Regions from separate parts of the Rhizobium sp. LjRoot98 genome, predicted to be linked through region 2. Evidence: riboswitches for the same ligand, from Rfam matches in the RefSeq annotation. Region 2 holds a riboswitch; the other holds the start of a gene.

Region 1 (15,081 bases), 150 kb from region 2:
GGTCCTGCGTTTCCCAGGTAAAGCCTTCACCGAGCGTATAGAACTGGCAGACATCGCCAAAATGTTTTTCGATGAGGTCACGCTCGCCGGTTTCCCAGGCACCCTTGATGAACTGCACGACCGCTGACGGCATGCCATGGGCGATATGGCGGAAGATCATCCCGAAACCGGCCGTCGACTTGCCCTTGCCCTTGCCGGTATTGACAATGATCAAGCCCTTCTGGTCCGTCTTCGTCGCCATGATCTTTTCGCGCGCCGTCTTCTTTTTCGCCATCTTCATCGCATGGCGTGCCTCGTCTTGGACGGGGCCTGTCTCCGTTGTCTGTACGTCGTCTTCACTCATGGTCTGTCCTCTCCGAATTCATTCGTTCTTTCATTGGTGAAACGCCGTTATTCCGCCGCCGCCGAAAGGCCTTGCAGTTCGAACCGGGCGGAGTTCGAACGGGGCGACCAGAGGCCGCGATCGATCGCCTCCATCAGCTTGTCGGTCATTTCGCGCAACGCATCCGGGTTCTTGTCCTCCATGAACTGGCGGACGCGCTCGTCCATCACATAGGCCTGGTAGACGGCCTCGAAATGATGGCTGCGGACAGCGCCTGTCGTTGCGGCAAAGGCAAACATGTAATCGACCGTCGCGGCGATTTCGAAGGCGCCCTTGTAGCCGTGGCGCATGACGCCATCGATCCATTTCGGATTGACGACGCGGCCGCGCACCACCCGGCCGATCTCTTCTTCCAGTGAACGGATCACCGGCTTTTCCGGGCGCGAATGGTCGTTGTGGTAGATCGTCGGGCGCGTGCCGGCCATCTGCTCGACAGCCAGGCTCATGCCGCCTTCGAACTGGTAATAATCGTCACTGTCGAGCAGATCATGCTCGCGGTTGTCCTGGTTCTGGACGACGGCCTCGACGGTCTTCAGCCGCGCTTCCAGGAGCCCGCGCTCGGCCTTGCCGTCTTCCCCGGCGCCATAGGCATAGCTTCCCCAGGTGAGATAGGCGTCGGCGAGATCGGCGCGGTTATTCCAGCCGCCCTCGTCCATCAGCGCCTGCAATCCGGCACCATAAGCGCCAGGCTTCGCGCCGAAGACCCGGTAAGAGGCACGCCGTGACGCATCCTTCGCGGAGACACCGGCAGCTTCCAGCCGTTTGGTTTCCGCCCGCATGCGAGCGGCAATCATGTTGTCGGCATCGTCCTCCTCGAGCGCACCGACGGCGCGGATCGCCGTATCGAACAGCGCGATCTGCTCTGGAAAGGCATCACGGAAAAAGCCGGAAATCCGCAAGGTGACATCGACACGCGGACGGCGGAGCATCGCCTGCGGCACGATCTCGTAGCCGGTGACGCGGCGCGACGCCATGTCCCAGACCGGTTTGGTGCCGATCAGCGCCATCGCCTGGGCAATATCGTCGCCGCCGGTGCGCATGTTCGAAGTGCCCCAGGCAGTGAGGCCAAACGATGTCGGCCAGTCGCCATGATCCTGCAGGTAACGGCGGATCAACAGTTCCGCCGATTTCTTGCCCAACTCGAATGCCGCCGGCGTCGGTACGGCGCGGCTGTCGACCGAATAGAAATTGCGCCCCGTCGGTAGCACGTCCGGACGCCCGCGCGTCGGCGCGCCGGAGGGACCGGGCGCGACGAAACGGCCATCCAAGCCGGTCATCAGTGCAGCAATTTCGGCGGCGCCGGATTGGGTAATCGAAGGTTTGAGGCGGGTTTCGATTTCCTCCAGGACAGCACGAGTGGCGCTCCAGTCGTCAGGGCAAACCAATTCGCCGGAGACGAATTTGGCGGCCAGCAACTCGACACGCTCGACGGTGTCGCCAGCGGTGCGCCACGGGGCGTCGGATACTTCAGCGAGGATCGCCGGTTTCGAGCCTCCCCACGGATCGGAAAGGACGCAATCGAGCGGGTCGAAAGAAAAGATCCCTTCCCCAACCTCTCCCCACAGGGGGGAGGGACTGATCTGCGGCACGTCCGCCTGCCTATCTCCAACCTTTGTAGACGAAGCAGCAGCGGTGTCCAGAACACTGGGTCTATGGGATCCGAAACCGAGCGCCGGGTTAAGTCCCTCCCCCTTGTGGGGAGGGGTTGGGGAGGGGTTTCTTCCAAAAGCATCCGCCGCAATCGCCCGCTGCAGACTCTGGTCACCGCCCTCGCCCAACCCGCGCGGAACACGGGCCAAAGCAACCGTCAGATCCGTCAGCAGCCGCCCTTCCGGCGCCACGCCAAAAACATGCAGCCCGTCGCGGATTTGCAGCTCCTTGAGGTCGCAGAGGTAGGCGTCGAGCTTTTCGAGCGCCTTGTCCTCACCGTCTGTACGAGCAATGCCGGCATCCTGGTCGAGGCCGATATCGCGGACAAGCTCAAGGATTTGCTTGCTGAGCAACCGCAGACGCCGCGGGTCTCCGCCAGCCGCATCATAATATTCGTCGACCAACGCTTCGAGATCTTTCAGCGGGCCATAGGATTCGGCCCGCGTCAGCGGTGGCGTCAGGTGATCGATGATGACGGCGCTGGTGCGGCGCTTGGCCTGCGTGCCCTCGCCCGGATCGTTGACGATGAAGGGATAGAGATGCGGCATAGGGCCGAACACCGCTTCCGGATAGCAGCTTTCCGACAGCGCCAGCGATTTGCCCGGCAGCCATTCAAGATTGCCATGCTTCCCCATATGGACGATGGCATGAGCACCGTATTCGCGGCGGAGATACGCGTAGAAAGCCAGATATCCATGCGGCGGCACGAGGTCCGGCGAATGATAGGTTTCCTTCAGATCGATATTGTAGCCGCGGGCCGGCTGGATACCGACCAGCGTTTGCCCAAAACGCGTCAGCGGCAACGCAAATTGGCCATCCCGGAAGAAAGGATCATCCTGCGGACTTCCCCATCGCTTAGCAACCTCGCTTTGAATCTGGATGGGAAGAGACGCGAAGAAGGCGTTGTATTGACTCAAGGAAAGCGTTTCGCGGATTTCGCAATCGACCCGCGCCGAATTGGTTGGCCCGTCCATCAGATACCGGATCAAGGCGTCGCCATCGGCGGGAACCGAATCGATGGCGTAACCGGCAGCAGCCATCGCCTTCATGACTTCGATCGTGCCAGCCGGCGTATCGAGACCAACGCCGTTGCCAAGCCGCCCATCCCTGTTGGGATAGTTCGCCATGATGATCGCCACGCGGCGCTCAGACGGCGCGGCGCGGCGCAATCTCGCCCAATTCGCCGCAAGTTTGGCGGCAAAGGCGACGCGGTCTGCCAGAGGCTCGTGCCCGACAATGTTGGCCTCGACATCCGTGTCGTAAACCGCCGCAGCCTTGAAGGAGACGGCCCGCGACAGAATACGGCCGTCCACTTCGGGCAACGCCACGTTCATCGCCAAGTCCCGTGCCATCAGACCCTGTGGCGAGGCCTCCCAGGCAGAACGGGAGGACCCGGAAAAGATCACCTGGAGAACCGGTGCATCGGAAAACTCCAGCACGGTCGGCTTGCGGTCAGCGCCGGGCGCGGAAACAGCAAAACCAGTGGCATTCATCACCACCGCCGGCGGCACCTCGCCAAAGATCGCCTGCAAGGTGCCGATCGACACCGCATCCTTGAGACTGGATACGAACACCGGCAAAACGGTCATGCCTTTGGCGCAAAGCGCCGTGATCAGGGCCTCGACGGGTTTGGTCTCGCCGCTTTGAACCAGTGCGCGGTAAAAGCATAGAGCGACGGTGGAGCCGGCTGGCGATTGAGAAGCGATATCCGGGACAAACCCGGCCGCCGCTTTCCAAGCCTCAACCCCGATCACCCCCTGCCCCGGCCACCAGATCCCCGCCTTCATCAGCGGAGCGGCGGGTTCCGGCTTTTCCAAGCCGCCGATCAACGCCTCGGCATAGCCAAGCAGCCGGACCATGTTGCCGGCACCACCCTCGGTGAAATAGGCCCACATCCGGTTGCGGTCTTCGGCGGAAATGGTCGAAAAAGGCTCCAACCCCGGGTCAGGCTTGTCATCGCCGGGCAGTACGGCAATCTGGAATTTATGAGTAACAGCCGCCGCATGCAGCGCCTCCAGCACATAGTGGAAATAGCTGGCGCCGCCGAGCGGGCGAACGATGATCAGCTTGGCATGGCGCGCAGTGCGTTCGACATAGGTATCGACCGACATCGGGTGCTTGAGCGTCAGGAGGCTCGCGACCCTGAGGCTCGCCTTTGCCCCACGTGTGCGATGCGCACCGGCAATCGAGGAAAGCTCGGTATCGGCAGCCGAAAGGAACAGGATATCGGCCGGCGACTGGCCAAGATCGATCGCTTCCTCGCCGTCGGTGATCGTGCCCTTCTGGGCTAGGAGGAGATGCATGGTATTCCCCGAGGGCCGCAATACCCCCCTCTGTCACTGCGTGACATCTCCCCCACAAGGGGGGAGATCGGGGCCGAGCGGCGCCGAAACGCTTGCACCAAGAGGTTTGAGCGCGAGGCAGCCACTGTTGATCTCCCCCCTTGTGGGGGAGATGTCCGGCAGGACAGAGGGGGGTACGCCGCGCTCACCATTATCAAACCGCCGCTGTGATCGCAGCCCGCACGGCCGCTTCATTCATATCATGCAGACCGATGACGACCAGGCGGGTGCGGCGCACTTCGCCGGCTGCCCACGGGCGGTCGAAATACTGATCGATACGGGCGCCGACGCCCTGGATCAGCAGGCGCATCGGTTTGCCGGGGATATCGGCAAAGCCTTTCAGACGCAGTACGTCGTGCTCGGCAATGATGGGCTTGAGTTTTTCGATGAATACGGCCGGATCGGTGATCGAACCAAGTTCGACGACAAAACTGTCGAATTCGTCGTGATCATGCTCTTCGCCGGCCTCGTGTTCCATCTCATGATGGGACTTGCGGTTGGCGAGGTCGTTTTCGGTGCCGACACCGAGGCCGAGCAGGACAGCGGCCGAAACCTCGCCGTTCTTTGCCTCGATCATCGCAGGCTTGCGGCTGGTGCGCGATGAAACTTCGTTGCGGACAAAGGCAAGGCCGGTCGAATCGAGCAGGTCGGTTTTGTTGAGAATGATCAGGTCGGCCGCGGTCAGCTGATCTTCGAACAGTTCTTCGATCGGGCTTTCATGATCGAGATTGTCGTCGTTGACGCGCAGCGCATCGACCTTGTCGTGGTCGTCGGCAAAACGCCCGGCGGCAACGGCAGCGCTGTCCACCACGGTAACGACACCGTCGACCGTGACTTCGCTGCGGATATCCGGCCAGTTGAAAGCGGCGATCAGCGGCTGCGGCAGCGCCAGGCCGGACGTCTCGATGACGATATGGTCCGGGCGATTTTCACGCTCAAGCAGCTTGGTCATCGTCGGGATGAAATCATCGGCGACGGTGCAGCAGATGCAGCCGTTGGTCAGCTCGATGATATCGTCCTCGCTGCAGGCTTCGGCGCCGCAGCCCTTCAGCACCTCGCCATCGACGCCGAGATCGCCGAACTCGTTGATGATCAGCGCGATGCGGCGTCCTTCCGCATTCTGCAGGATGTTGCGGATCATCGTCGTCTTGCCGGCGCCGAGGAAGCCGGTGATGACGGTGGCAGGAATCTTGCCGTGGGCGGCTTTTTCATTGGTCATGGATCAACCCTTCATTTTCAGCGGCAATCCAGCCGCGATAAAATAGACGTCAGCGGATATCTCCGCAATGATCTGGTGCAGCCGGCCGGCATGGTCGCGAAAATCGCGCGCCATTCGGTTCTCCGGCACGATGCCAAGCCCGACCTCGTTGGACACGAAAACCAGCCGGGCCTTGGCCTGCGGCACATAAGCCGCAAGCCGTTCAAATTCCGCCGCGATATCCCGGTGCTCCATCATCAGATTGGTGACCCAGAGCGTCAGGCAATCAATCAGAATGATGCGATCCGGCGCATCGATCGCCTTCAGACAGGCAGCAAGCTCAAGCGGCTCTTCATGGGTTTGCCAGTCCGGCCCGCGGCGATCGCGATGCTCGGCAATCCTTGCCTGCATCTCGCCGTCCCAGGCTCTTCCTGTCGCGACGTAATGCATATTGAGACCCGACGCCGTCACAAGTTTTTCAGCGAAAGTGGATTTGCCGGAACGAGCGCCGCCGAGAACCAGCGTGCTGCCTGATTGTTTCGATGTCATGGAATGGTCCTGGCCTCAGCGCGCGCCGGGAAGTAGGCAGACCAATGGACCACGCAAGCGAAAAAGCGCGGCAATGCAAAACGGGCCGTTCGGGGAACGGGATGATAAAGCCATGACAACCTCCGTGCTGGCATCGGGAGTATCTCTCCCTGGATCGTGCGAGCCCCTCGCTAAGATGGGGCTCTTGAGGATGGCAGGTCTCCTGGCTCACGGCGCCACGTCCCCAAAGGGACGAACGGGCCCACCTCGCCTTCCCGGAGGTTTGCGCCAGATTGCTTGACCGCAATCGGCAGGCATCACGAAGAGGTGGACGATTCGTAGACAATAGAGGCGTCCGGCCCCGGCTGATCGTAATGCCACTCCAGTGGCTTTTCCGGTTGGGCCGATGCGTGCCGCTGCCGCGAATGCGGACAGTCCGGAAGCACCGGCTTTCCCGAATGGTGAACCCTGACCGTTCTACAGTCGCGGGGTCGGCTGCGATAAGGACGCCCGGCTTGGGTCCGGCCCGTCGCATTCCCATTTACTCCCGGCATGCACAAGCATATCGGGAACCATCCAATGACTGATGATTAGGCGCTCACCTGGATCAAGTCAATTGCGACACTATCTCCGCCACCTCGGTTTAGCGTGATGTGATCAAGACTTCACTTGATCTCCAATGCCATGCCTTCTAGGACGGCGCGGAGACTGGATGGCCTGGCAATGAAGCTGAAGATGATACCCAAATTCGACCTGCGCCGCCTCGGCTATCTCTCGCTGCTGTTTGACCGTGGACGCATGCGGGCCTTTGCGCGGCGCAGTGAACTCGGCCTGGTCGTCGCGGGCATGATCGTCGGCATCACGTCAGGTCTCGCCGTGACCGCGATGAGCATCATATCCAGCCGCCTGCACAGCCTGATTTTCGGGATTGCCGACGAACAAAGGTTGAGCGCGAGCGATCTGCGGGGCGAAATCTCGGTGTTGATCGCGCCGGTCGTCGGCGGGATCATTCTTGGCCTTGTGATGCTTCTTCTGGCGTCGTGGCGTAAAAAGCCAATGGTCGACCCGATCGAGGCCAACGCCCTGCATGGCGGCCGGCTGTCCTTGACCGACAGCATCATCGTCGCGGTCCAGAACCTGATCTCCAACGGCTTTGGCGCCTCTGTCGGGCTTGAGGCCGGGTACACCCAGCTTGCGTCCGGCATCGCCTCCAAGCTCGGCGTTTCGCTGCAGCTTCGCCGCTCGGATCTGCGCACGCTGGTCGGCTGTGGCGCCGCCGGAGCCATCGCCGCCGCGTTCAACGCACCCTTGACTGGCGCCTTCTATGCGTTCGAGCTGATCATCGGCACCTATACGATCGTGTCGCTGACGCCGGTCGTCGTATCCGCATTGATCGCCAATCTCGTCGCCCGATGGCTCTATGCCGGTGATTTCACCATCGATGTCGGGCAGTTCGGCGCGGTCGTTCCGGCCGACTATCTGCCAGCATTGCTGCTCGGCTGCTTCTGTGCCGGCATGGGCATCCTGTTGATGAAGGGTGTCTCGCTGGTCGAGGGTCTTGCCCGCCGCAGTTCGATCCCTGCGCCGATGCGGCCTGCGCTTGGTGGTGTCGTCGTTGGCCTTCTGGCGCTGGTCTCACCGCAGGTTCTTTCGGCCGGTCACGGCGCCTTGCACCTCAATCTCGCCAGTTCGCCGGCGATCCCGATGTTGATCGGTCTGTTCCTCCTGAAATCGCTCGCCTCGGCCGTCTCGATCGGTTCAGGATTTCGTGGCGGCCTGTTCTTTGCCTCGCTGTTTATGGGTGCGCTGCTCGGCAAGCTGTTTGCCTTTTCTGCGCCCTACATCTTTGCCCATGCAACGTTGACACCGGTCATCTATGCCGTTGTCGGCATGAGCGCGCTGGCGGTCGCCGTCATCGGCGGGCCATTGACCATGACCTTCCTGGCGCTGGAAATCACCGGTGATTTTCCGATCACCGTTCTGGTCCTCGCAGCCGTGATCACCTCATCGCTCGTGGTCAGAACCACCTTCGGCTACTCGTTCGCCACTTGGCGTTTTCATCTGCGCGGCGAAAGCATCCGGAGCGCCCATGATGTCGGCTGGATCCGTAACCTGACGGTCGGCCGCCTGATGCGTACCGATGTCCGCACCATCGACGCCCACGCAACGCTGGAGGATTTTCGCCGCGATTTTCCGCTCGGATCAACACAACGCGTCGTCGTCGTCGATGGCGCGAAATATGCCGGCATCATCCAGGTTCCCGAAGTCTATGCCAGCCCCATCGAGGCCAGCGAGGAAAAGCAGGGGCTTTCGGGCTTTGTCCGACTTCCCAACGATTTCCTGCAGCCGAACATGAATGCCAAGCAGGCGGCCTCCCTGTTCGACACCACGGAGAGCGATGCGCTGGCCGTGGTCAACAACCTCATCGAACGGCGCGTCGTCGGCCTTTTGACGGAAAGCCATACGTTGCGCCGCTACAGCGAAGAGCTGGACCGCAGGCGGCGCGAGGCATCGGGAGAGATTTGAGGCAAGGCGTGCCTGTCAGGACGGCATCAATCCATCCAGCCAGCGCGGATCCAGCACCGCCTCCAGTTCGGCCGCGACGTCGTCGAGCGCACGGTCAACTGAAAGCCGATAGTTTTCGCCGCCCCCCTCGATACCGAAGCTTTTAAGCAGCGCCGCGCGATAAGCGTCGCTGGCAAACAGCCCATGCAGATAAGTTCCGCTGACCATGCCATCTGCCGAGACCGCGCCATCCGGGCGGCCATCGATAATCACGGCCGGGCGGTTACAATCGGAGCCGGTGGTGCGACCGAGGTGGATTTCATAACCTTCCAGCGCAACATCGTAGATCGCCGAGCGGGCCCTGCTGTTGCGCACCGTCTTTTCCGGCGCCATCTCCGTTTCGACTGCCAGAAGGCCAAGCCCTGGGATTTCGCCGACATTGCCTTCGATACCATGCGGATCGGTGACCCGGTCTCCCAGCATCTGGTATCCACCGCAAATGCCGATGACACGGCCACTACGCCGCACATGCGCCTGCAAATCGCGGTCCCAGCCTTGAGCCCGAAAATCCGCAAGATCGGCAATTGTTGCCTTCGATCCGGGTATGACGACAAGACCGGCATCGGCAGGAATGCGCTCACCGGGCCGCACAAAGACCAGATCGACCTCTGGTTCGGCAGCCAGAGGATCGAGATCGTCGAAATTGGCGATGCGTGACAGAACCGGCACGGCAACCTTCAACGCCCTGCCCGTTCCACGTGCCAGCTTTTCGAGAACGACGGAATCTTCCGCCGGCAGGCGGGCGGCACTCTTCAGCCACGGCACGACGCCGAAGCACGGCCAGCCGGTAAAACCGTTGACCGCCGCAATGCCATCGTCAAACAGCGACACGTCACCCCGGAACTTGTTGATAATATAGCCGCAGATCATGGCACGGTCTTCGCCAGACAGAATAGTGTGCGTGCCGACCAGCGAAGCAATGACGCCGCCGCGATCAATATCGCCAACCAGCACGACCGGCACATTGGCGCGGGTGGCAAATCCCATATTAGCGATATCGCCGGAACGCAGGTTGATTTCGGCCGGCGATCCCGCCCCTTCGACCACCACCAGATCGGTGCCTGACCGCACCGCCTCGAAGCTTTCCATGACGGCGCCCATCAGCTTCGGCTTCAAGGCTTGGTAATCGCGTCCTCTCGCCTGCCCGGCCACCCTGCCCTGAACGATGATCTGGCTACCGGTCTCCGACTGAGGTTTGAGCAGAACCGGGTTCATATGCACCGACGACGGGATGCGCGCCGCCATCGATTGCAGCCATTGTGCGCGGCCGATCTCACCACCATCGTCGGATACAGCTGCATTGTTCGACATGTTCTGCGGCTTGAACGGAGCGACTTTCAGGCCGCGATTGGCTGCGATGCGGCAGAGCCCCGCCACGAGTACCGTTTTTCCGACATCGGAGCCGGTTCCCTGGAGCATGATCGTCTTTGTCATGGCCCATCCTCTAGCATTGCCCCAACCGCAATAAAAGCCATATTCCGCCGCATTTTTGCCGTCTTTCGCACCCGTTTTTCACGCGATATTTCAGGCTGCCGCAAGGCTTGTATGACACGCATGGCAAACCATCCAAAAAGCGACATATCGTGGCGAAAATACTCGTTGTATTCCGCCCCAACAGGACTATATCAGCACTATCAAAGCACGGAGCGAAAGGCGCTCCACACCCAAGGTCACACCCCGATGTTGTTCATCTTCAGCAAGCCCAATTTCGTTCAGATCGCCTGGAATTCGAAGGTACCCGACAGCCAGTCGCGCGTCCGCAACACGGTCATGTCCGCCCCCTTCGGCCCGCTCGGTTTCATCCGGACCCGCAGCGTCGGCTGACACACACTCTCCTCCCAGACTGACAATTCGAACCGCGCCTGTCTTCGGACGGCGCGGTTTTTTTATGCCAACCAATCGAGAAAGGCGCCGGAAATGCGAAAACCGCACCCGCTCCTTCCGGAACCGTGCGGTCTGCCAAAGCTACACATGGCCACTCCGGCATACACCCGGAGATCGCTCCGGCCGGGACGCAAAACCTAATCCAGCCGGGCGGCCAAGTATCCCTGCCGCAGGAAAACAATTAGCCTGACAGTGTTACCGGATGGTTAGCAGGAGCTTAATCAAAGGTGAATTCCGTCTTTTTTTTCACTTTTTTTCACGACACATGAAAATCGATGTGAAGGCGCATACGGGACACAATTTGTCTGGGATAAAACACGCTCCGCAACTCTTGTGTGAAGCGGTGCTAATTTTGCGCTCAAGAGCGGCGCATTTGCACAAAAATCTTGCCCGGCTCATTAAAATTCAACAGCTTGCGCGCGCCTTCCGGCACCCCGCAAATGCCGTCCGCATGGCCTAAAACGATTCCGGAGGTTGATTTCTCCTGTGGAATACTTACGCTGCCCTTAACGGTAAAAAGAGAGATGGCTGGCGACAGAGTTCCGCGGCCAGACAAAAAAACTCCAGCACCGTCGCAGCGGGGATGAAAGATCGGCCTTGCCACAAGAGCCCCCCGGACTGCTTCAACCTGAACGATCGGGTTTCCGGGAGATGCAGTATCCCGATGGGCCCCAAGATTTTGGCTGCATATAAGACTGGGAGGTCTTAAACATGAAGAAGCTCCTCGCTTCCACCATCATCGCTACCGGCATTTATGCACTGGCCGGTTCCGCTCAAGCCGCAGAATGCGGCGAAGTCAGCATTGCCGAAATGAACTGGGCGTCGGCCGGTGTCGCTGCTTGGGTCGACAAATACATTCTCGAAAACGGCTATGGCTGCACGGTAACGCTCGTTACCGGTGACACCATGCCGACCTTCACCTCCATGAATGAGAAGGCGCAGCCGGACATGGCGCCGGAATTGTGGGTCAATGCCGTGCGCACGCCGCTGGATGCCGCCATCAAGGAAGGCCGCTTGATCGAGGCAGCGCCGCTCTTGAGCGAAGGCGGCGTCGAAGGCTGGTGGATTCCGAAATTCCTCGCTGACGCGCACCCGGATATCAAGACAGTTCAGGACGCGCTGAAGCATCCGGAACTCTTCCCTGCACCGGAAGACCCCTCAAAGGCTGCCGTCATCAACTGCCCGTCAGGCTGGAATTGCCAGGTTTCGACGGCCAATCTCTACAAGGCACTGGGCGCCGAGAAGCTGGGTTTCGAGTTGGTTGATACCGGGTCGGCAGCGGGTCTCGATGGGTCGATCTCCAACGCCTTTGAAAAGAAGTCGGGCTGGCTCGGCTATTATTGGGCTCCGACAGCCATTCTCGGCAAGTATCAAATGACGCGGCTGAGCTTCGGCGTCGAGCACAACAAGGCTGACTGGGACGCCTGCACAGCGGTTCCGGATTGCCCGGATCCGAAGGTCAACTCCTATCCGACCTCAGACGTCTACACCGTCGTCACCAAGGCGTTTTCCGAAAAGGCTGGCGTCGCCATGGACTACGTCAAGACCCGCAAATGGGATAACGGCACTGTCAACCAGGTTCTCGCCTGGATGACCGATAACCAGGGTACCAACGAAGATGCTGCCAAGCACTTCCTGGAAACCTATCCGGACATGTGGACCAAGTGGGTCGCTCCGGACGTCGCCGAAAAGGTTAAGGCAGCCCTCTAACGGCTTGCCCTGCGGCAGCGGAGCAGATTTCGCTGTCGGCTTTCGGCTACCAACCCGGCACGCCAAATCGCCGCGGCAAACAGCAAATCCCGATACCGGCGACATGAAATGCCGCCGGTATTTCCATCAGATACGGATGTGAAAACGAAAATCGTCGCAAACGGTATAGTCGCCAGGGGCGAAAAGCTGTCACATTCTCGATATGCCGGGGTTCGGAAAGAAACCACCCAAGTCTGCGCGCGGCCTCAAACAGGCATCGTCGACGCAGCCGGCACTATAAAACTTCCGGCAAAAAGGGGAACGACATGGCAATATGCAGTTACTTGCCAGATCTGCTTTGTAAATTTCCGGCGATCAATGATACGACAATCCGAATGGCTCGAAAAAGCGTCGATGACGGCTTCAAGGCCCTCGTCCGCGAATATGTCAATGTCATCGATGCGCTCGTCCAGCCGCTTCAATGGTTTTTGAACTACCTCGAAAAATTGTTCGTCAGCTCACCCTGGATCGTTATTTTGGCCGTCATGGTCGCGATTGTCTATTATGGTAGCCGCGATATCAGGATCACTATTGGCACCATCGTCTCCATGCTGCTGATCGGCCTTGTCGGTCTGTGGAACGACACGATGGTGACGCTGGCCATGGTTACGGTCTGTACGTTCATCGCCATCATCGTCGGCATCCCGATCGGCATCCTGATGGCTCGCTCCGAGCGCGCCCAGTCGATCATCAATCCGATCCTCGACGTCATGCAGACGATGCCGAGCTTCGTCTATCTGATCCCAGTCGTCATGATCTTCGGTATCGGCAAGGTTCCCGGGTTGATCGCTGTCGTCATCTATGCCGTGCCACCGATGATCCGCCTCACCAACCTTGGCATCCGCCTGGTCGACAAGGAAGTGCTGGAAGCAGCTGATGCATTTGGTTCTTCGCCGTGGCAACGGCTGAAAAACGTGCAGATGCCGCTAGCGCTTCCAACCATCATGGCTGGTATCAACCAGACAATCATGATGTCCCTCGCGATGGTCGTGGTTGCCTCGATGGTCGGCGTCGGCGGTCTTGGCCGCAACGTGCTGCAGGCGATCAACAACCAGTTCTTCACCGTCGGTTTCTTCAATGGCTTCGCCCTCGTTGCGATCGCCATCATTTTTGATCGTACCAGCCAAGCCTACGGCAAGCGGCTGCAAAAGCACTCGGAGGTCATCCATGGCTAGTCACGCGATCGAGGTGAAGAACCTCTACAAGATCTTCGGACCCCGCGGCCGCGAATTCATCGACCAGGTCAAGGCCGGACTAGGCAAGACCGAACTGAATGAAAAACATGGCCATGTGTTGGGCTTGCAGAACATCAACATCTCCATGCCCGCCGGCGGCATCATGGTTGTCATGGGCTTGTCAGGTTCAGGAAAATCGACCCTTATCCGCCACATCAATCGCCTGATCGATCCAACGGCGGGTGAAGTGCTCTATGATGGCGTCGACGTCTGCAAGATGAATGAAAACGACCTTCGCGAATTCCGCCGCCATAAGACTGCGATGGTGTTTCAGAAATTCGCGCTGCTACCGCATCGCACGATCATCGAGAACACAATCTATGGCCTGGAAATCCAGGGAGTTCCGGATGCGGAGAGCCGCAAGCGGGCGCAGGGCTGGATCGAGCGCGTTGGCCTCAAGGGCTTCGAGAACCACTATCCCAACCAACTCTCGGGCGGCATGCAGCAGCGTGTCGGTCTTGCCCGGGCGCTGACGAACGACGCCGACATCCTGTTGATGGACGAAGCCTATTCTGCGCTCGATCCGCTGATCCGTGTCGACATGCAGACTGTTCTGCTCGACCTCCAGAAGGAGCTGAAAAAGACCGTGGTGTTCATCACCCACGATCTCGACGAAGCCCTTCGGCTGGGTGACAAGATCGCCATCCTGCGCGACGGCAAGGTGATCCAGCAAGGCACCGGCCAGGAGATCGTCCTGAAGCCGGCCGATGAATATATCACCGCCTTCGTCAAGGAAGTGAACCGAGGCCGCGTCATCAATGTCGAAACGATCATGAAACCGCTCTCGGGCAATGCCGAAGGGATGCCCATCGCGATCGGAACCGTGCTCGAAAGTGCCGCGCGGATGATGACCCTCGCCAACCTGAATGTTGCACATGTCGTCGATACCAATGGCAAGCCGGTCGGCTCGCTGGATCTTGGCACGATCATTTCCGCAATGGTGACGCCAATCGGCCATCAGCTGCAAGCAGCTTGAAGAAAACTCTTATCAGGAGGACAGGGCGGACAATCCGGCCTGTCCCGTCCCTTTCTGGCGCGGTGCTCCACCCATCCTGTCCGCCAGCGCTTTCGACAGACGAATACCCGGCTTCTCGATGGCGAAATGTGCGACAAGCGCAGTGACGACGACGAGAATGACCATCGCCAGCGTCATGACCGTGCCGAAAGCGGCTCCCCGAATACCGAACCCGAAGAATTCTTCCCGCCCGATCGAAAATGCGCCGACGAATGACTGTCCCGTTATTTTCTCGAGGACGCTGCCGGCATTAATCATGCGGGCCTGAACGAAAATGTGGACCATGTAGATCCCGTAGGAAAACGTGCCCAGCCACAGGAAAACTGGCCGGTTGAGAATGCGGCTGAGCGCACCGCCCTCATAACTGAACACGCAGATGGCAAGCGCGAATACCCAGGGCGCCAGAATGTTCACCGGCCCCTTGCCGGCCAGAGCGACAAACCCGAGAATGGCGCCCAGCGCCAGAAGTTCGACGCATGTTGCAATAAATGATGTGACGTGCGGCGTGGCCGCACCCAGATGGCGGGCGACCA
Region 2 (15,081 bases):
TGGCATAGATGATCAGCACGAACCAGAAACTGTGGGAGACGAACAGCGCCAGCGCCGTCAGCAAGGACAGCACCGCCGACCAGATCAGCACTTCCGCCCGCTCGCCGATCCTGTCCGCCAGCAACCCGACCAGCGGTGCCGTGATGACGCGCACGAACATCGGCACGGCAAGGATGATGCCGATTTCGAAATCGCTCAGTGACAGAGTGCTCAGCCAGACCGGAAAATACGGCATGGCAAACCCGTTAACGACGAGCGGCGCGCAGAAGAGCAAGGCGATACGCGGCACGAAATAGCGCGGCGCTTCCTCGCGAAAGGGAGGCAGAGATGACGGAATCATGGAAGGACCTGACAGTTGCGTCCATGATTTATCACGGCAGCCAAGAGCAGCGCCAGCCGCTAGTTTTCCCTACACTCTTCAACCCCTGCGGTATTATGCCGCCTGTTGCGAAAGAGCCCGCGCCATCAACATTTCCACTTCGGCCGTGTCTTCGCGCACCGCAGGTACGTTGCTCAGTTCCCGCCAGGTAATCAGTTCCATCGTGCCATCGTGATGCTCGGCAATTGCCGTGCAGCTTTCCACCCAATCGCCGGTATTGATGTAGCGTATGCCGCCGATGTCTTCCATCACAGCGTGATGGATATGACCGCAGATGACCCCATCGGCATTTTCCCGGCGAGCTTCGTCAGCTACCACCCGCTGGAATTCGCCGATGAAGTTCACCGCATGCTTGACCTGCAGCTTCGCCCAGGCAGAAAACGACCAATAAGGCATTCCAAGACGGCGGCGGATGGCGGCCAGTCCGATATTGATGACGATCGCGGTATCGTAGGCCCAGTCGCCGAGATAGGCGAGCAGGCGCGCGTTGCGCACCACGACATCGAATTCGTCACCATGCAGCACCAGGTATTTGCGGCCGTCGGCTGCCTCGTGCATATGGCGCTGGGCCACCTCGATACCGCCGAAATGGACGCCCGGAAAGTCACGCATGAACTCGTCATGGTTGCCGGGGATGTAGATGATGCGGCTGCCCTTGCGCGCCTTGCGCAACAGCTTTTGGACCACGTCGTTGCAGGCTTGCGGCCAGTACCAGCTGCGCTTCAACCGCCATCCATCGATGATATCGCCGACGAGGATGATCGTCTCCGCTTCGCTCACCCGCAGGAAATCGAGGAGATAATCGGTCTTTGCGGCCTTTGATCCCAGATGAACGTCAGAAATGAACAGGGTCCTGAAACGCCGGGGTTCTTGCTCTTTCTCGGTCATGCTGCCTCGCAACGGTCTATCGCGCCTCTCTTATGTGCTTTCAAGAACAGACTCTTGTTTCAGGAGAATGACAGCCTGTGGAACCACCCGGCACGCTGGATAAACACCTGTTCCTGAAAACCGGAGGTATACGGCCGTTTCCAAACTGTACGGAGCCATCGTTTCATGCAAAAAGAGCCGCGACGAATAAGTAGGGATTTACGAATATGAGCACCGGCGACAAAGCCAAGACCCCAGCGGTTCCAGCAAGCGGCGACCTTGATGAACAGGCGCTGTTCTTCCACCGCTATCCACGCCCCGGCAAGCTCGAGATCCAGCCGACCAAGCCACTCGGCAACCAGCGCGACCTGGCGCTCGCTTATTCTCCGGGTGTTGCCGCCCCCTGCCTTGCCATCCGTGACGATTCATCGACCGCCGCCGACTATACCGCGCGCGCCAATCTGGTCGCGGTTGTCTCAAATGGCACGGCAGTTCTCGGTCTTGGCAATATCGGCCCACTCGCCTCTAAGCCGGTGATGGAAGGCAAGGCCGTCCTGTTCAAGAAATTCGCCGGCATCGACGTCTTCGACATCGAGATCGATGCGCCCGAAATCGACCAGATGGTCAATGTCATCTCGGCTCTGGAACCGACCTTCGGCGGCATCAATCTTGAAGACATCAAGGCGCCCGAATGTTTCGAGGTTGAACGCCGGTTGCGCGAGAAGATGGATATCCCGGTCTTCCATGACGATCAGCATGGAACCGCGATCATCGTTGCCGCCGCCATCCTCAACGGCCTGGAACTGGCCGGCAAGGACATTGCCAATGCCAAGATCGTCACGTCAGGCGCCGGCGCTGCGGCGCTCGCCTGCCTCAATCTGCTGGTGACGCTTGGTGCAAAGCGTGAAAATATCTGGGTGCACGACCTCGAAGGCCTCGTTTATCTCGGCCGCGAAGTGCTGATGGATGAGTGGAAGTCCGTTTATGCGCAGGACAGCGCCAACCGGATCCTCGCCGACAGCATTGCCGGTGCCGACGTCTTCCTGGGGCTTTCAGCCGCAGGCGTCCTGAAGCCTGAACTGCTGGTCCAGATGGCGGAAAAGCCGCTGATCATGGCGCTCGCCAACCCCAATCCCGAGATCATGCCGGAAGTGGCGCGCGCCGCCCGTCCCGACGCGATGATCTGCACCGGCCGGTCGGATTTCCCCAACCAGGTCAACAACGTCCTGTGTTTCCCCTACATCTTCCGCGGAGCGCTTGATTGCGGCGCCCGCACGATCAATGAGGACATGAAGATGGCGGCGGTGCGCGCCATCGCAGCGCTTGCCCGTGAAGAGCCGTCTGACGTCGCAGCTCGCGCCTATTCCGGCGAAACGCCGGTCTTCGGCCCGGACTACCTGATCCCCTCGCCGTTCGACCAGCGGCTGATCCTGCGCATCGCACCGGCTGTTGCCAAGGCAGCTGCCGATAGCGGCGTCGCCAACCGGCCGATCACCGATTTCGATGCCTATTTCGACCAGCTGAACCGCTTCGTCTTCCGCTCCGGCTTCATCATGAAGCCGATCTTTGCCGCCGCAAAGAATGCCCAGAAAAACCGGGTGATCTTTTCCGAAGGCGAGGACGAGCGCGTCCTGCGGGCCGCCCAGGTACTGCTGGAGGACGGCACAGCCCGCCCGATCCTGATCGGCCGTCCGAATATCATCGAGACGCGCCTGAAGCGCTACGGCCTGCGCATCCGGCCGGACGTCGATTTTGAAGTGGTCAATCCGGAAGGCGATCCGCGGTTCCGCGATTATGTCGACGACTATTTTGCGCTTGTCGGCCGTCTCGGCGTCATTCCGGAAGCAGCCCGGACAATCGTTCGTACCAACCAGACCGTGATCGGCGCGCTTGCCGTCCGGCGCGGCGAAGCCGATGCGCTGATCTGCGGCGTCGAAGGCCGCTACAGCGCCCATCTTCGGGCTGTCTCCCAGATCATCGGCAAGCGCGAGGGTGTGCTGGATTTCTCGGCCCTCAGCCTGCTGATCTCGCAGCGCGGTGCCACCTTCCTCACCGACACCTACGTGACCTTCGATCCGACGGCAGAGGAAATCGCCCAGAAGACGGTGATGGCCGCCCAGGAAATTCGCCGCTTCGGCATTACCCCGCGCGCAGCGTTGGTTTCGCATTCGAATTTCGGCTCGCGGGATTCGGAAAGCGCCTTCAAGATGCGCAAGGCCATGCAGATCGTCCGCGAACTCGCGCCCGATCTCGAAGCTGACGGTGAAATGCACGGCGATTCCGCCATTTCGGAAGCTTTGCGCCGCCGCGTCATGCCCAACAGCACACTGGCGGGTGAAGCCAACCTGCTGGTCTTCCCGAACCTCGATGCCGCCAACATCACGCTGGGCGTCGTCAAGACGATGACCGACAGCCTGCATGTCGGACCGATTTTGCTCGGAACGGCCCTGCCTGCACATATCCTGTCACCATCGGTAACGTCGCGCGGCGTCGTCAACATGGCCGCACTGGCGGTTGTGGAAGCCTCATACCCCGCCTAGTAGAAGTATAGATTGAGCCGGCTCACAGCCGGCTCAATCCAAATATAAAAGTGATTTTAATTACAGCTTATAGTTTATATTTGTAAAAACACACGGATAACCAAAGATTGCACTAGACAAAGACTTAAACCGTTATCATGCTGCCCTCATCAAATAACAGGGTTTTGCAGCATGGCTGACCAACAGGCATTCTTTGACCTGCTGGACATTATGGAAAACGAGGAAATCGTTGAACCAAAACGGTTTTTCGACCTGATGCGCAGCACTTTCAGTATCGCAAATCTGCTTTATCTCGACGTCGACATCCTGACCGCGGGTTTTGTTATCCACAGGCTGCACCACACTTTCAGCGCGCGCAGTCTCACAACCTATGTTGATAAGCGATATCAGCGCATCGATCCAATCCTGCGCATGACTTTGGGTGGCGTCAGGCCGGTGGATTGGGCGACGGCCCGTAAGCTTCATCCCGATAGCGAGCCGCTTTTTTCCGCAGCGAAACAACTCGGCCTTGGTCTCGACGGCATCACCCTGCCTCTCGCGACCCCCACCCGGCGGCTGGCTTTCCTGGCAATCCAGGCTGATGTTCCGTCCGACGAATGGCCTGCCTACCGGCGTTGCCATCTGCGTGATTTCCAATTGCTCGCCAATCTTTTCCACGCGTCTCTGCTGGAAAGCGACAGCAGAATAGAGCTTACGGAACACTGCGCCAAGACACTGACCCATCGGGAAACAGAAGTGCTCAGTTGGGCGGCCGCGGGCAAAAGCTATTGGGAGATCGGCACGATCCTGGGCATTTCGGAACGCACCGTCCGCTTCTTCATGACCAATGCCCGGCGCAAGCTGAACGTCGTTTCCAATACCCAGGCGGTCGCGCAAGCCGTCCGGCGTGATCTCATCCCGGCCTTTTGATCATTTCCCGCTCCCTTTCTCTCCCGTGAATGCAATGGACTCGGACGTCCTTCCGGACGTCCGAGTCCATTGCATATCGGCGTGCATTAGAAACCTGTCACTACCGACAGTTATGCCCGCCGCCGATACCTGACAGCATTTGCTCTCCGCATTCATACACAGGAGCAAACGATGATCAGGATTTTCAACCGCAACACCGGCAAGCAACATCCGGACGATATCGACGCCATGTTCCAGTTGCGAAAGCGTGTCTTTCACGACTTGCTGAAATGGGATGTGTCGGTCCGCGGCAACTGGGAAATCGACAATTACGACGACGTCAATCCGCTCTATGTGCTGTCCTACTCGGATGAAACAGGCAAATTGCGCGGTTCGCTGCGCCTCCTGCCGACGCTTGGGCCGAACATGCTGGATGATACGTTTCCGATCCTGCTTGGCGACAACCCACAGGTGCGTAGCGCGTCCGTCTGGGAATCAAGCCGCTTCTGCATCGATCCGGCCATCTCGCAGGATCGCGGTTCCAACCAGGTAACCATCGCCGCCGCCGAACTGATGTGTGGCGTCGGCGAGCTTGGGCTGTCGTCCGGCCTCAGCCATATCGTCACCGTCACCGACGTTTTCCTGGAGCGGATGTTCCGGCGGATGGGATGCCCCGGTGAACGGATTGGCGAGCCACAGCGGATCGGCTCCGTCTATGCTGTCGCCGTTGCCTGGGAAGTCACAGCCGGCCTTCTGGACAGGATGAAGGCGGTCGCCGAAATCGCCGGTTCCGTGCTGGAGCGGCCGATGTCGCTTGAAATGGCCAGGGCTGCTTAAACTATCCAGCCTGGCGGGAGTTCGGCCGATTGTGGCTCTCCCGCCTCGCCCGGCATGTTTCTCCCGCCGCCCGTTAACGCTGCTATGCGGAGTGCGTTGCAGCCCCGTCGAATGACGGTATGATAAGGGCAAAGTCAGAGTGCGCGGGATGTTCCTTCGCACCCGGCACGGTGCCGGTATGCTCAGGCGAGAGAAACACGTGATCTTCCGTTCCATATCCCTTGCGGCGCGAGCAGTTCCGCTTCTTCTGGTTATGACGGCCACGGCCGACGCCTCGGCGGTGTGCGAACGCCTGAATGCCCATCTTGCCGGCCTGCCGAAGATCGTCGCCTCCAATGCCAATCTACGCGACTATACAGGGGCGATATCCCGCCAGAATCTGGACCTGCGGCAGGCACGCAGTGATTTGAGGCGCATGGGATGCAGCACGGGCAGCGTCATCATTGTCGGCGGCCCGAATGAAGAGGTCTGCCAAAGCCTGAGCAGCGAAATATCACAGATGCAAATGGATCTGGAAACCCTGAAAGCCCGTCGGCAAAGCCTGCTCGACGGCAACGATAGCGATATTGCCCGGCGGCGCATTAACGCCGCACTTGCCGCCAATCGCTGCAACGAGGAGGAGAGTGACGTCCTCAGCGCCGCGGTCGAAGAACCGGAAACCCACCGCAATATCCTCAATGACCTGCCGCCGATCAGCGAGGGGTATTCGGATCCGTACGGCAACGCCGGCTTCGCCACGCCGGAAGACGGATTTGGCCCGAGCGCAGAATATCCCGGCAGCTTGCGCACCATGTGCGTAAGAACCTGCGATGGGGCATTCTTCCCAATCTCGTCGAACTCATCGCCGGCCGATTTCCAGCGCGATGCCGAAACCTGCCAACGGCGCTGCCCCGGGACAGAAACGGCGCTCTATTATCATGCGATGGCGACAGAAGAGACAAACCAGATGGTCTCCGCCGCCACCGGCGAACCCTATGCCGACCTGCCCTCGGCTTTCGCCTACAAGACCCGCGACCTCAGCCAGCCCGGCCAATGCGGCTGCTCTCCAGCCGGACGCACCGCGACACAACAGAGCACACCCGACAACGGCAAGGGCGTTCTTGAGATTCGCACCCGCAAGAAGGCGGACCCGATCGAAGTGAAAAGCGCCGTCGCGGACAGGCCATACAATCCGCAGGACAACAAGGTCCGCGTCGTCGGCCCAAGCTATCTGCCGTCGCAGGAAACCTCGATCGACCTGAGGCATCCGGCAGGCCCCGGATACCAGCCGCAGCAGACCAATTGATCAATCATCCGGCCTGATGCCCCACGCATCCGCGAACACCAGATCTTCAAGCGGCAAACGCTGGCGCCAGCCTTTGACGGCCAGTTCCGGTTCGGCATAGAGCGTATCGACATAACCAAGGCACAGCCAGGCGATGATCTCGATATGATCGGGAATACCAAGCACATCCTTGATTTCGCGCTCGTGAAAAATGCTGACCCAGCCGACGCCGACACCTTCGGCCCGCGCCGCAAGCCACAGGTTCTGCACCGCACAGACGGTGGAAAACGCATCCATGCGCGGATTGTGCGTCCGGCCGAGGACGACCTTGCCCGCACGCGCCGGATCACAGGTGACACAGATGCTGACGGGCGCCTTGCGGATGCCCTCCAGCTTCAGCGACCGGTATTTGTCCCGCGTCTCGCCCTCAAACATCAGCGCTGCCTCTTCATTGGCCCGCTGAAAAGCCTCAAAGACACGCGCCCGCCTCTCCTCGTCGCGAACGACGATGAAATTCCACGGCTGCATGAAGCCGACGGAGGGTGCGCTGTGGGCGGCGGCAAGAAGCCGCGCTATGACATCATCCGGCAAAGGTGCGGGCAGGAATTGATCGCGCACGTCGCGGCGGGTTTCGATGGCGCGGTAGACGGCGGCGCGCTCGTCCGGTGAAAATGCGTCCGCCCTCACAAGGCGGTCTTGCGGTTCAGCTTGCATCGTTTGATCCCCAACAATGCGAAACCTCCCGCCGTCCGCGCGGGGCTGGTCTATCTCGTCAGGCCGGTCTTCTGACTGCGGATCAACCGATTTTGCCGCCTTCCCGGATCACATGAAAATCCAGTGGCAGAATTCTGAAAGAATTCAGAAATTCATCAATGCAAAATCGTCCCCGTCACAGCGTTGGGCACGTCCCGGACTTTCACCGGGTTCCCGATTCTCCCGTTTTCACGGGCACCTGAGCAGGACCGATATGGGCATGGCGGGCCGCCAAATGCAAGATGGCCCGCCTGATCTCCTTACATCGCAGCGACCGGATGCGGCGAACCGTCATAGGCGCCCCAGATCGACTGATCGAAGCAGATCACCGAACCGGTCATCAAGCCGGACTCCCTCGACGACAGATAGGCGCAGGCACGCGCCACTTCGGCCGGATCGACCAGACGGCCGAAAGGCTGGCTTGCCGCTGCCTTTTCCAGCCAGTCGCTGGCGGCGCCATGAAATTCGCGCTGGATGCGATCCTCGCCTTCCGAGGCCATCCAGCCGATGTTCAGGCCGTTGACCCGGATCCGGTTGCGCAGCAAAGCATAGGCGGTGTTCTTCGTCAGGGTTTCCAATGCCCCCTTGGAAGCACAATAGGCCGCAATGAACGGCTGGCCGGCCTTGGCCGACATCGAGCCGATATTGACGATGGTCCCCTCGATCTTTTCCCGGCGCATGACGTTGATCGCTTCCTGCATCAGGAAGAACGGCGCACGCACATTGACGGCGAACATCCGGTCGAACAGTTCCGGGCTGGTGTCGAGGATCGTACCACGATCGGTAATCGCAGCCGCATTGACCAGCGCATCGACACGGCCAAACGCCTTGTCGCAGGCGTCTACCACCTTGCGCGCATCCTCCACCTGTTCCAGATCGGCCTGTACGTAGACGACCTTGGTGCCGGTCGCCTTGCCGATCTCGGCGGCCTTGGCTTCGCCCTTGGCGGCATTGCGGCCGCAGATAACGATGCCTGCGGCGCCGCGCGCGGCAAACAGCGTTGCGATCGTGGCGCCTAGCCCTTGCGTGCCACCGGTGACGATCGCGATCTTGCCGTCGAGACGGCCATAGTCATTGCTCATTGTTTTTCCTCCATTTTCGATATCGCTGATGCCAAAAAACTCCCGCCCGGCATTCGGGCAGGAGTTCAAATTGCAAGGAATATTTCCGTTAGCTGAGCTTCTTCTCCGACTGAGCCGCAAGCGCCGCTGCAAATGCGGCTTCCTCCCAGCCACCCGAAAGCGCTTCGTGCATCAACTGCGCCTGCGTTTTCGGCGCAAGCCCGCCGACTGGCGGATCCCGGTCGAGATTGGTCGGGAAAGAATATCCTTCGGCGCAGGACGCAATCGCACAAGCGGCTTCCGCAGAAGTCAAACGGCCATCGGTAAGCATTGCCTTCAAGGCTGGATAGAGAACGGCACTCATGCGCTCCCGGTTGACCGTTTCCATCGCGCGTCCAAACGCCGAGGACACTTGGAGGAGGTTTGCCACCCGCTTGATACCCTCGGAACGATTGGTGCCCGCAGCATGGAAAAGGGCCGGATTGAAGAAGACCAGGTCGCCCTTCGACAGCGGCAACTGCACATGGTGGCGATCGAAATAATCGCGAAACTCCTGACGTTTCAGCGCCAGATAGCCCGGAACATAGGTTTGGCTATAAGGAAGGAACAAGGTCGGTCCGCTTTCCAGCGGCATGTCGCAATGAGCAACCGCCCCCTGCAGCGTCAGGACCGGCGACAGGCGATGGACATGTGCCGGAAACTGCTCGATGACGGATGAGGTCTGAAAACCAAGATGGTAATCCCGGTGCGCCGATTGCGCTGCCCCGCCCGGATTGACCCGGTTGACCTGCGCCGTCATCTGATAGCTCGGTCCGAGCCAGGCTTCGCTGACCAGCGCGATCAGGGCATTGCCATAGTAGGCGGCGAAATTACGCGGATCACGCAGGCAGTGCTTTTCAAGCGAATTCCAGATGCGGTCATTGGCGCCCGGCTTGGCAAAATGGTCGCCGCCACCGCTATTGGTCCGGTGCTGTTCATTGATGATATCGTCGAAAATGCCGCTCGCCGCATCGATGACAGCCGTATCCTCGAATGCCCGCTTCAGCACGACGACGCCCGGCCCGGTCGCAAAGGCTTCGCAGATTTCAGCCAGCACCGCCCGGCGTCCTTCGCCGGTCTGAGCCGCCTTCAGCACATTTGCGCTGTCATAAATCAGAACATTCTTCTCGACGGCCGCCGCATGCGGATAGTCGGCAAGCGATGTCGTGCACTCCACCTCAGCGCGAAAATCCTCAAGATCGCAGGCAGCTTCCGTCAGCCAGACCCGGTCAGCTCGCTGTTTTAGAATATTGTCGGTCTTCATCCCGTTTTCCTCCCGCCGGATGTCTGTCGATGACCGCACTATACGCGGAGGGAAAAGCTTTGATATAGAGCAGAAACACCTCAAAAAACCATCAGAACGGACCCACGATGGCCCACGAATTTCTGGTCAAGGACATCGCTTTTCAGGCAGGCCTCAGCATCGCCACCGTCGACCGCGTTCTCAACAATCGCCCCGGCGTACGCAAACAGACGGAACTGCGTGTCCACGCCGCCATCCGCGAACTGGAAAAACAGCAGGCCGGAATCGAAATACAGGGCCGCAAATTTGCCATCGACATCATCATGGAAGCGCCAGACCGCTTCACCGATACCGTGCGCGATGCCTTCGAAAGCGAGAGCCTGACATTTCTGCCGACAATCTTCCGCTCCCGTTTCCATTTCGCCGAATCGATGCGGCCGCAGGAGATCGTCCAACTGCTTGACCGGGTGCGCCTGCGTGGCACCGATGGCGTCGTCCTGAAGGCGCCGGATGTCCCCGAGATCAGTTCCGCCGTCACGCGCCTCGAACAATCCGGCATTCCCGTTGTGACGCTGGTCACCGACCTGCCCAATGCACCCCGCACGGCCTATGCCGGAGCGGACAACAGGGCAGCCGGCGAAACCGCCGCCTACCTGATCGGCGAACGCTTTGCCGGTCAGCCGGCAACGGTACTGGCGACCCTGTCGAGTAGCCGTTTCCGTGGGGAAGAAGAGCGGGAAATCGGCTTTCGACGCATATTGCGTAACCGCTATCCATCAATTGGTATCGTCGAAATCAGCGAGGGTCTTGGCCGCGATGATCCAACCGGGGCTTTAGCTGCGGCCGCCCTTTCAAACAATCCGGGCATCAACGCCGTCTATTCAATCGGCGGCGGCAATCGCGCCGTGGTGGCTGCCTTTGCCGCGGCCGAGCGAACGTGTGCGATATTCGTGGCACACGATCTCGATGCCGGGAATCTCGATCTTCTCCGGATGGGTAAAATCCATTTCGTCCTGCATCACGATCTGAAGGCCGATGTGCGCACCGTGTTTAGGGCGATCATGAGCCGCCGCGGTGCCTTGGCCGCACCGGGTATCGCGCGCCTCTCCGCGGTGGAAGTCATCACGCCCTACAACATCCCGCTATCGCTTCGATGAGCTACGCCGCCTGGCCGGTGTTCGGGATACATCACCAAGTCAGCCAGGATACGGTTTCACGCGCCATTTCCCTACGCTCGACCGGAAATCACCCCTGAAAGGCCGCCGACGACGCACAACAACTGTCTTTCAGTCGGACGCTTCGTTCAACGAACTTGGTTGGCAATCCGATCATTGCCCGTGGCCGGCTGGTAGCGCACGAAGGCGAATTCCCGGCCATCCGGCGACCAGTTGGGAACGTTGATGGTGCCCTGCCCACCAAACAGCGCAAACAGGGTTCGGGCATTGCCGCCATCCGGGTCCATCAGCCGCAACCGCACATCGAGATCGCGCGGATGATCGAAGACATCCCCGTCATAGGAGATGACCAGCAGGTGCTTGCCGTCGGGAGACGGATGCGGAAACCAGTCGCCATACTCGCTGTCGGTAATACGGGTCACATCCGAACCATCCGGGCGGACACGCCAGATCTGCATCCGGCCTGTACGGCTGGAATTGAAATAGATCCATTCGCCGTCCGGGCTGTAGTCCGGGCCATCGTTACGCCCCTCGCCGAAGGTCAGCCGCGTTTCCTCGCCGCCGTTCACGGGGATGGTGTAGATATCGAAGACCTGACCGCGGATGCCGCAATAGGCCAGCGTCCTTCCGTCCGGCGACCAGCCATGCCAGTAGGACGGCCGGTTCTGCGTCACCTGCTTGGGCAGTCCGCCATCGGCCGGAAGCGTATAAATCGTTGATGCGCCATACTCGGTCTTGTCGCTGATGACGATGGTCCTGCCATCAGGCGAGATGCCATGGTCGTTGTTGCACGTGCGAGCAAAGCCCGTATCGATCAAACGCGGCTCGCCGCCCGGCAATGGCAGGCGGTATAACAGGCCGTCGCCATTGATCACCAGCGACTGCCCGTCCGGCGACCAGTTCGGTGCCTCCACCAGCTGTTCCGTCTGCCAGACGATGCGGGTTTCGCCTGTGGCGACCGTGTAGATTTCGACCGAACTGCGCATGCCGTCGTCTCCAGTTGCAAGTCTACCGGTCGCGGAACCGGTTGGTGATTGGATAGCGACGGTCGCGGCCAAAGTTCTTCTTGGTAATCTTCACGCCCGGGGCCGATTGGCGACGCTTGTATTCGGCGATGTAGAGCAGGTGCTCGATCCGGTGCACCGTCGCCTCGTCATGACCGCGCGCGACGATCTCCTCGGTCCCCATTTCCTTCTCGACCAGGCATTCGAGGATATCGTCAAGCACCGGATAGGGGGGCAGCGAATCCTGGTCCGTCTGGTTCGGGCGAAGCTCGGCCGACGGTGCCTTGTCAATAATGTTCTTCGGGATTACTTCGCCTGACGGACCGAGCGCACCGGGCGGCACCGTCGTGTTGCGCCAGCGCGACAGCCCGTAGACCTGCATCTTGTAGAGGTCCTTGATCGGATTGAAGCCGCCGTTCATGTCGCCATAGAGCGTCGCATAACCAACCGACATTTCCGACTTGTTGCCGGTGGTCACCACCATCGAGCCGAACTTGTTGGACAGCGCCATCAGGATCGTGCCGCGCGTCCGGCTCTGCAGGTTTTCCTCGGTGATGCCGGATTCCGTCCCCTCGAACATGTCGGAAAGTGCGTTGAGGAACCCCTGGACCGGCTCCTCAATCGGCACGATGTCGTAGCGGCACCCGAGCGCTTTGGCGCAATCCTCGGCATCCTTGAACGAGTCCGACGATGTGTAGCGATATGGCAGCATCACGGTGCGCACGCGTTCTTCGCCGAGCGCATCGACCGCAAGTGCGGCACAAATCGCCGAATCGATACCGCCGGAAAGGCCAAGCACGACATTCTTGAAGCCGTTCTTGTTGACGTAATCGCGAAAGCCCAGCATGCAGGCGCGGTAGTCGGCTTCCTCCTGCTGTGGCAGGCGCGACATCATCCCCTGCTGACAAACCCAGCCCTCGCCGTTCTTGCGCCACTCAGAGATGGAAATGCTCTCTTCGAACTGGCTCATCTGGAAAGCCAGTTGCTTGTCGGCATTGAAGGCGAAGCTGGCGCCGTCGAACACCAGTTCGTCCTGGCCGCCGAGCTGGTTGGCAAACACCATCGGCAGACCGGTCTCGATCACCTGGCGCAGCACCACCTGGTGGCGCACATCGATCTTGCCGCGATAATAGGGAGAACCATTGGGCACCAGCAGGATTTCGGCGCCGCTTTCCGCCAGCGTCTCGCAAACGCCCATGTCATTCCAAATTTCCTCGCAGATCGGGATACCGAGCCGCACACCGCGGAAATTGACCGGTCCAGGCATCGCGCCCTCGGTGAAAACACGTTTTTCGTCGAACTCGCCGTAGTTCGGCAGATCGACCTTATCGCGAATGACCAGAACCTGACCGCCGTCCAGAACAGCAACCGAATTATGGCGTCCTGTTTCCCCTTGCCGCGGATAACCGACGATGACCCCCGGACCGCCATCCGCGGTATCGGCGGCAAGCGCATCGACAGCCTTTTGGCAGGCTTTCAGAAACGCCGGTTTCAGGACCAGATCCTCCGGCGGATAACCTGAAATGAACAATTCGGTCAGAAGAAGAAGGTCGGCGCCGCTGCGTGCCGCATCAGCGCGGGCTTCGCGTGCCTTGGCGAGGTTACCGGCAATGTCGCCAACGGTGGGATTGAGCTGGGCAACAGCGATACGGAACGTCGTGGAAATGGTCTTTTGCGCGGTCATGAACAGGCCTGTGCTTGATCTTGCTATCGCGGATGCGAGGCATCCAAGGATGCTGTTTATCGCATTCCGCACCAAAATACCCCGTACTTGCGATGAAGTTGGAAAAAAATACGCCCTGCCCGTCAGATGGCTTGCGCACTGCCACCCGCAACCCCGCCTTTCAGGTCATGTCAGATCGGCAACAGGCGCCGAAAAAGTCGGTGGAGAACACCACTTGAATTATTCATCCTCCGTTCAAGATGACGTCTGTATGACATTAGGACGACAGTTTTATGAAATCGGAGACGGCCTTGGCCATTTTTGAATCGGCAGCAATCGCTGCCACCGCTTCTAGGGCCTATGGCCCGCAAATCGGTTTCGGCGCACGCCATGCCAAGGCGCTTTCGGTTGCACGGCATCTCTCGCTGTCATTGCTTCTGTCGATCACATTGATTTTCTTCGTCGAATGGATTGCCCGCAATTCCGCAATGGAATCTGCACTGTTCTTCCTCGACCCGGCGCGCCCCGCATGGACGACCGCTGGCGTATTCTTCCTGCTTTTCCTTGCAATCGACGCCCTTTTCGCACGCGAAAATTTGGGTGTCATCCTGATCGCGCCAATGGCGCTCATCCCGGCGCTCGTCAGCCGGCAGAAGCAGATTTTCCTCTCCGATCCGCTTTACCCGACGGATTTTCTGTTCGGCCGCCAGATCATGGAGCTGATGCCGGTTCTGGTCCGCGACCGCCCGTGGACAGCCGTTGGCATCGTCGCCGGTATCGTTTTGGCGGTAGCCGCGCTGGTTTGGCTTGTCCGTTTCGCTTGGCGGCGCTTTCCGGCCCTCACCCGGCGCCAGCGCCTGGCGCGGTTCGCCGTCGCCCTGCCGTTGCTCGGCGCATTCTACCACCTGATGGACTACAACAATTTCTCCTGGGTGCGTGACCGCCTGCAGGTCATCCCGATCATGTGGGACCAGACCGAAAACTACCGTCACAACGGTTTCACCATGGCGTTTGCGCTCAACCTGCCAATGGCGAACGTCACGGCACCGGCGGGCTATATGTCCGATGCGATCGACAAGATTCCAACCAAGCCGATGCCGGCTGGTACATCCCATCGCAGCAAGCCTGACGTTATCGTTCTGATGAGCGAATCCTTCTGGGATCCGACCCGTCTGCCCAACGTCAAGCTGTCGCCCGATCCGATGCCGACGATCCGCGAAATGCAGTCCGGCAACGTCTTCTCGCCGGAGTTCGGCGGCATGACGGCCAATGTCGAATTCGAGGCACTGACCGGTTTCTCCAACGCCTTCCTGCCCTATGGCAGCATCCCGTATCAGCAGTATATCCGTAATCCCATTCCTTCACTTG

What was found. Region 2 has a riboswitch for cobalamin ahead of bluB (5,6-dimethylbenzimidazole synthase). Riboswitches for the same ligand answer to the same signal wherever they lie in the genome.
Region 1: another riboswitch for cobalamin. It lies ahead of cobU (bifunctional adenosylcobinamide kinase/adenosylcobinamide-phosphate guanylyltransferase); the one in region 2 lies ahead of bluB (5,6-dimethylbenzimidazole synthase).

Annotation. Positions count from the first base shown of each region.
Region 1 is NZ_CAXUPW020000002.1:364,830-379,910, reverse strand. Features, by position in the region: gene cobO (cob(I)yrinic acid a,c-diamide adenosyltransferase) at 1-343, opposite strand, end outside; gene cobN (cobaltochelatase subunit CobN) at 391-4,335, opposite strand; gene cobW (cobalamin biosynthesis protein CobW) at 4,529-5,593, opposite strand; gene cobU (bifunctional adenosylcobinamide kinase/adenosylcobinamide-phosphate guanylyltransferase) at 5,597-6,121, opposite strand; cobalamin riboswitch at 6,297-6,692, opposite strand; gene ACSQ3J_RS10355 (chloride channel protein) at 6,836-8,626, shown strand; gene ACSQ3J_RS10350 (cobyric acid synthase) at 8,642-10,099, opposite strand; gene ACSQ3J_RS10345 (hypothetical protein) at 10,346-10,489, shown strand; gene ACSQ3J_RS10340 (hypothetical protein) at 10,908-11,153, opposite strand; gene ACSQ3J_RS10335 (ABC transporter substrate-binding protein) at 11,261-12,259, shown strand; gene ACSQ3J_RS10330 (ABC transporter permease) at 12,565-13,473, shown strand; gene ACSQ3J_RS10325 (quaternary amine ABC transporter ATP-binding protein) at 13,466-14,509, shown strand; gene ACSQ3J_RS10320 (acyltransferase family protein) at 14,522-15,081, opposite strand, start outside.
Region 2 is NZ_CAXUPW020000002.1:511,590-526,670, reverse strand. Features, by position in the region: gene ACSQ3J_RS11095 (MFS transporter) at 1-340, opposite strand, end outside; gene ACSQ3J_RS11090 (UDP-2,3-diacylglucosamine diphosphatase) at 434-1,267, opposite strand; gene ACSQ3J_RS11085 (NADP-dependent malic enzyme) at 1,474-3,786, shown strand; gene ACSQ3J_RS11080 (LuxR C-terminal-related transcriptional regulator) at 3,958-4,695, shown strand; gene ACSQ3J_RS11075 (acyl-homoserine-lactone synthase) at 4,867-5,511, shown strand; gene ACSQ3J_RS11070 (DUF2865 domain-containing protein) at 5,765-6,796, shown strand; gene bluB (5,6-dimethylbenzimidazole synthase) at 6,797-7,489, opposite strand; cobalamin riboswitch at 7,534-7,746, opposite strand; gene ACSQ3J_RS11060 (SDR family oxidoreductase) at 7,789-8,610, opposite strand; gene ACSQ3J_RS11055 (phytanoyl-CoA dioxygenase family protein) at 8,699-9,892, opposite strand; gene ACSQ3J_RS11050 (LacI family DNA-binding transcriptional regulator) at 10,000-11,028, shown strand; gene ACSQ3J_RS11045 (TolB family protein) at 11,175-12,032, opposite strand; gene ACSQ3J_RS11040 (NAD+ synthase) at 12,055-13,734, opposite strand; gene ACSQ3J_RS11035 (LTA synthase family protein) at 14,007-15,081, shown strand, end outside.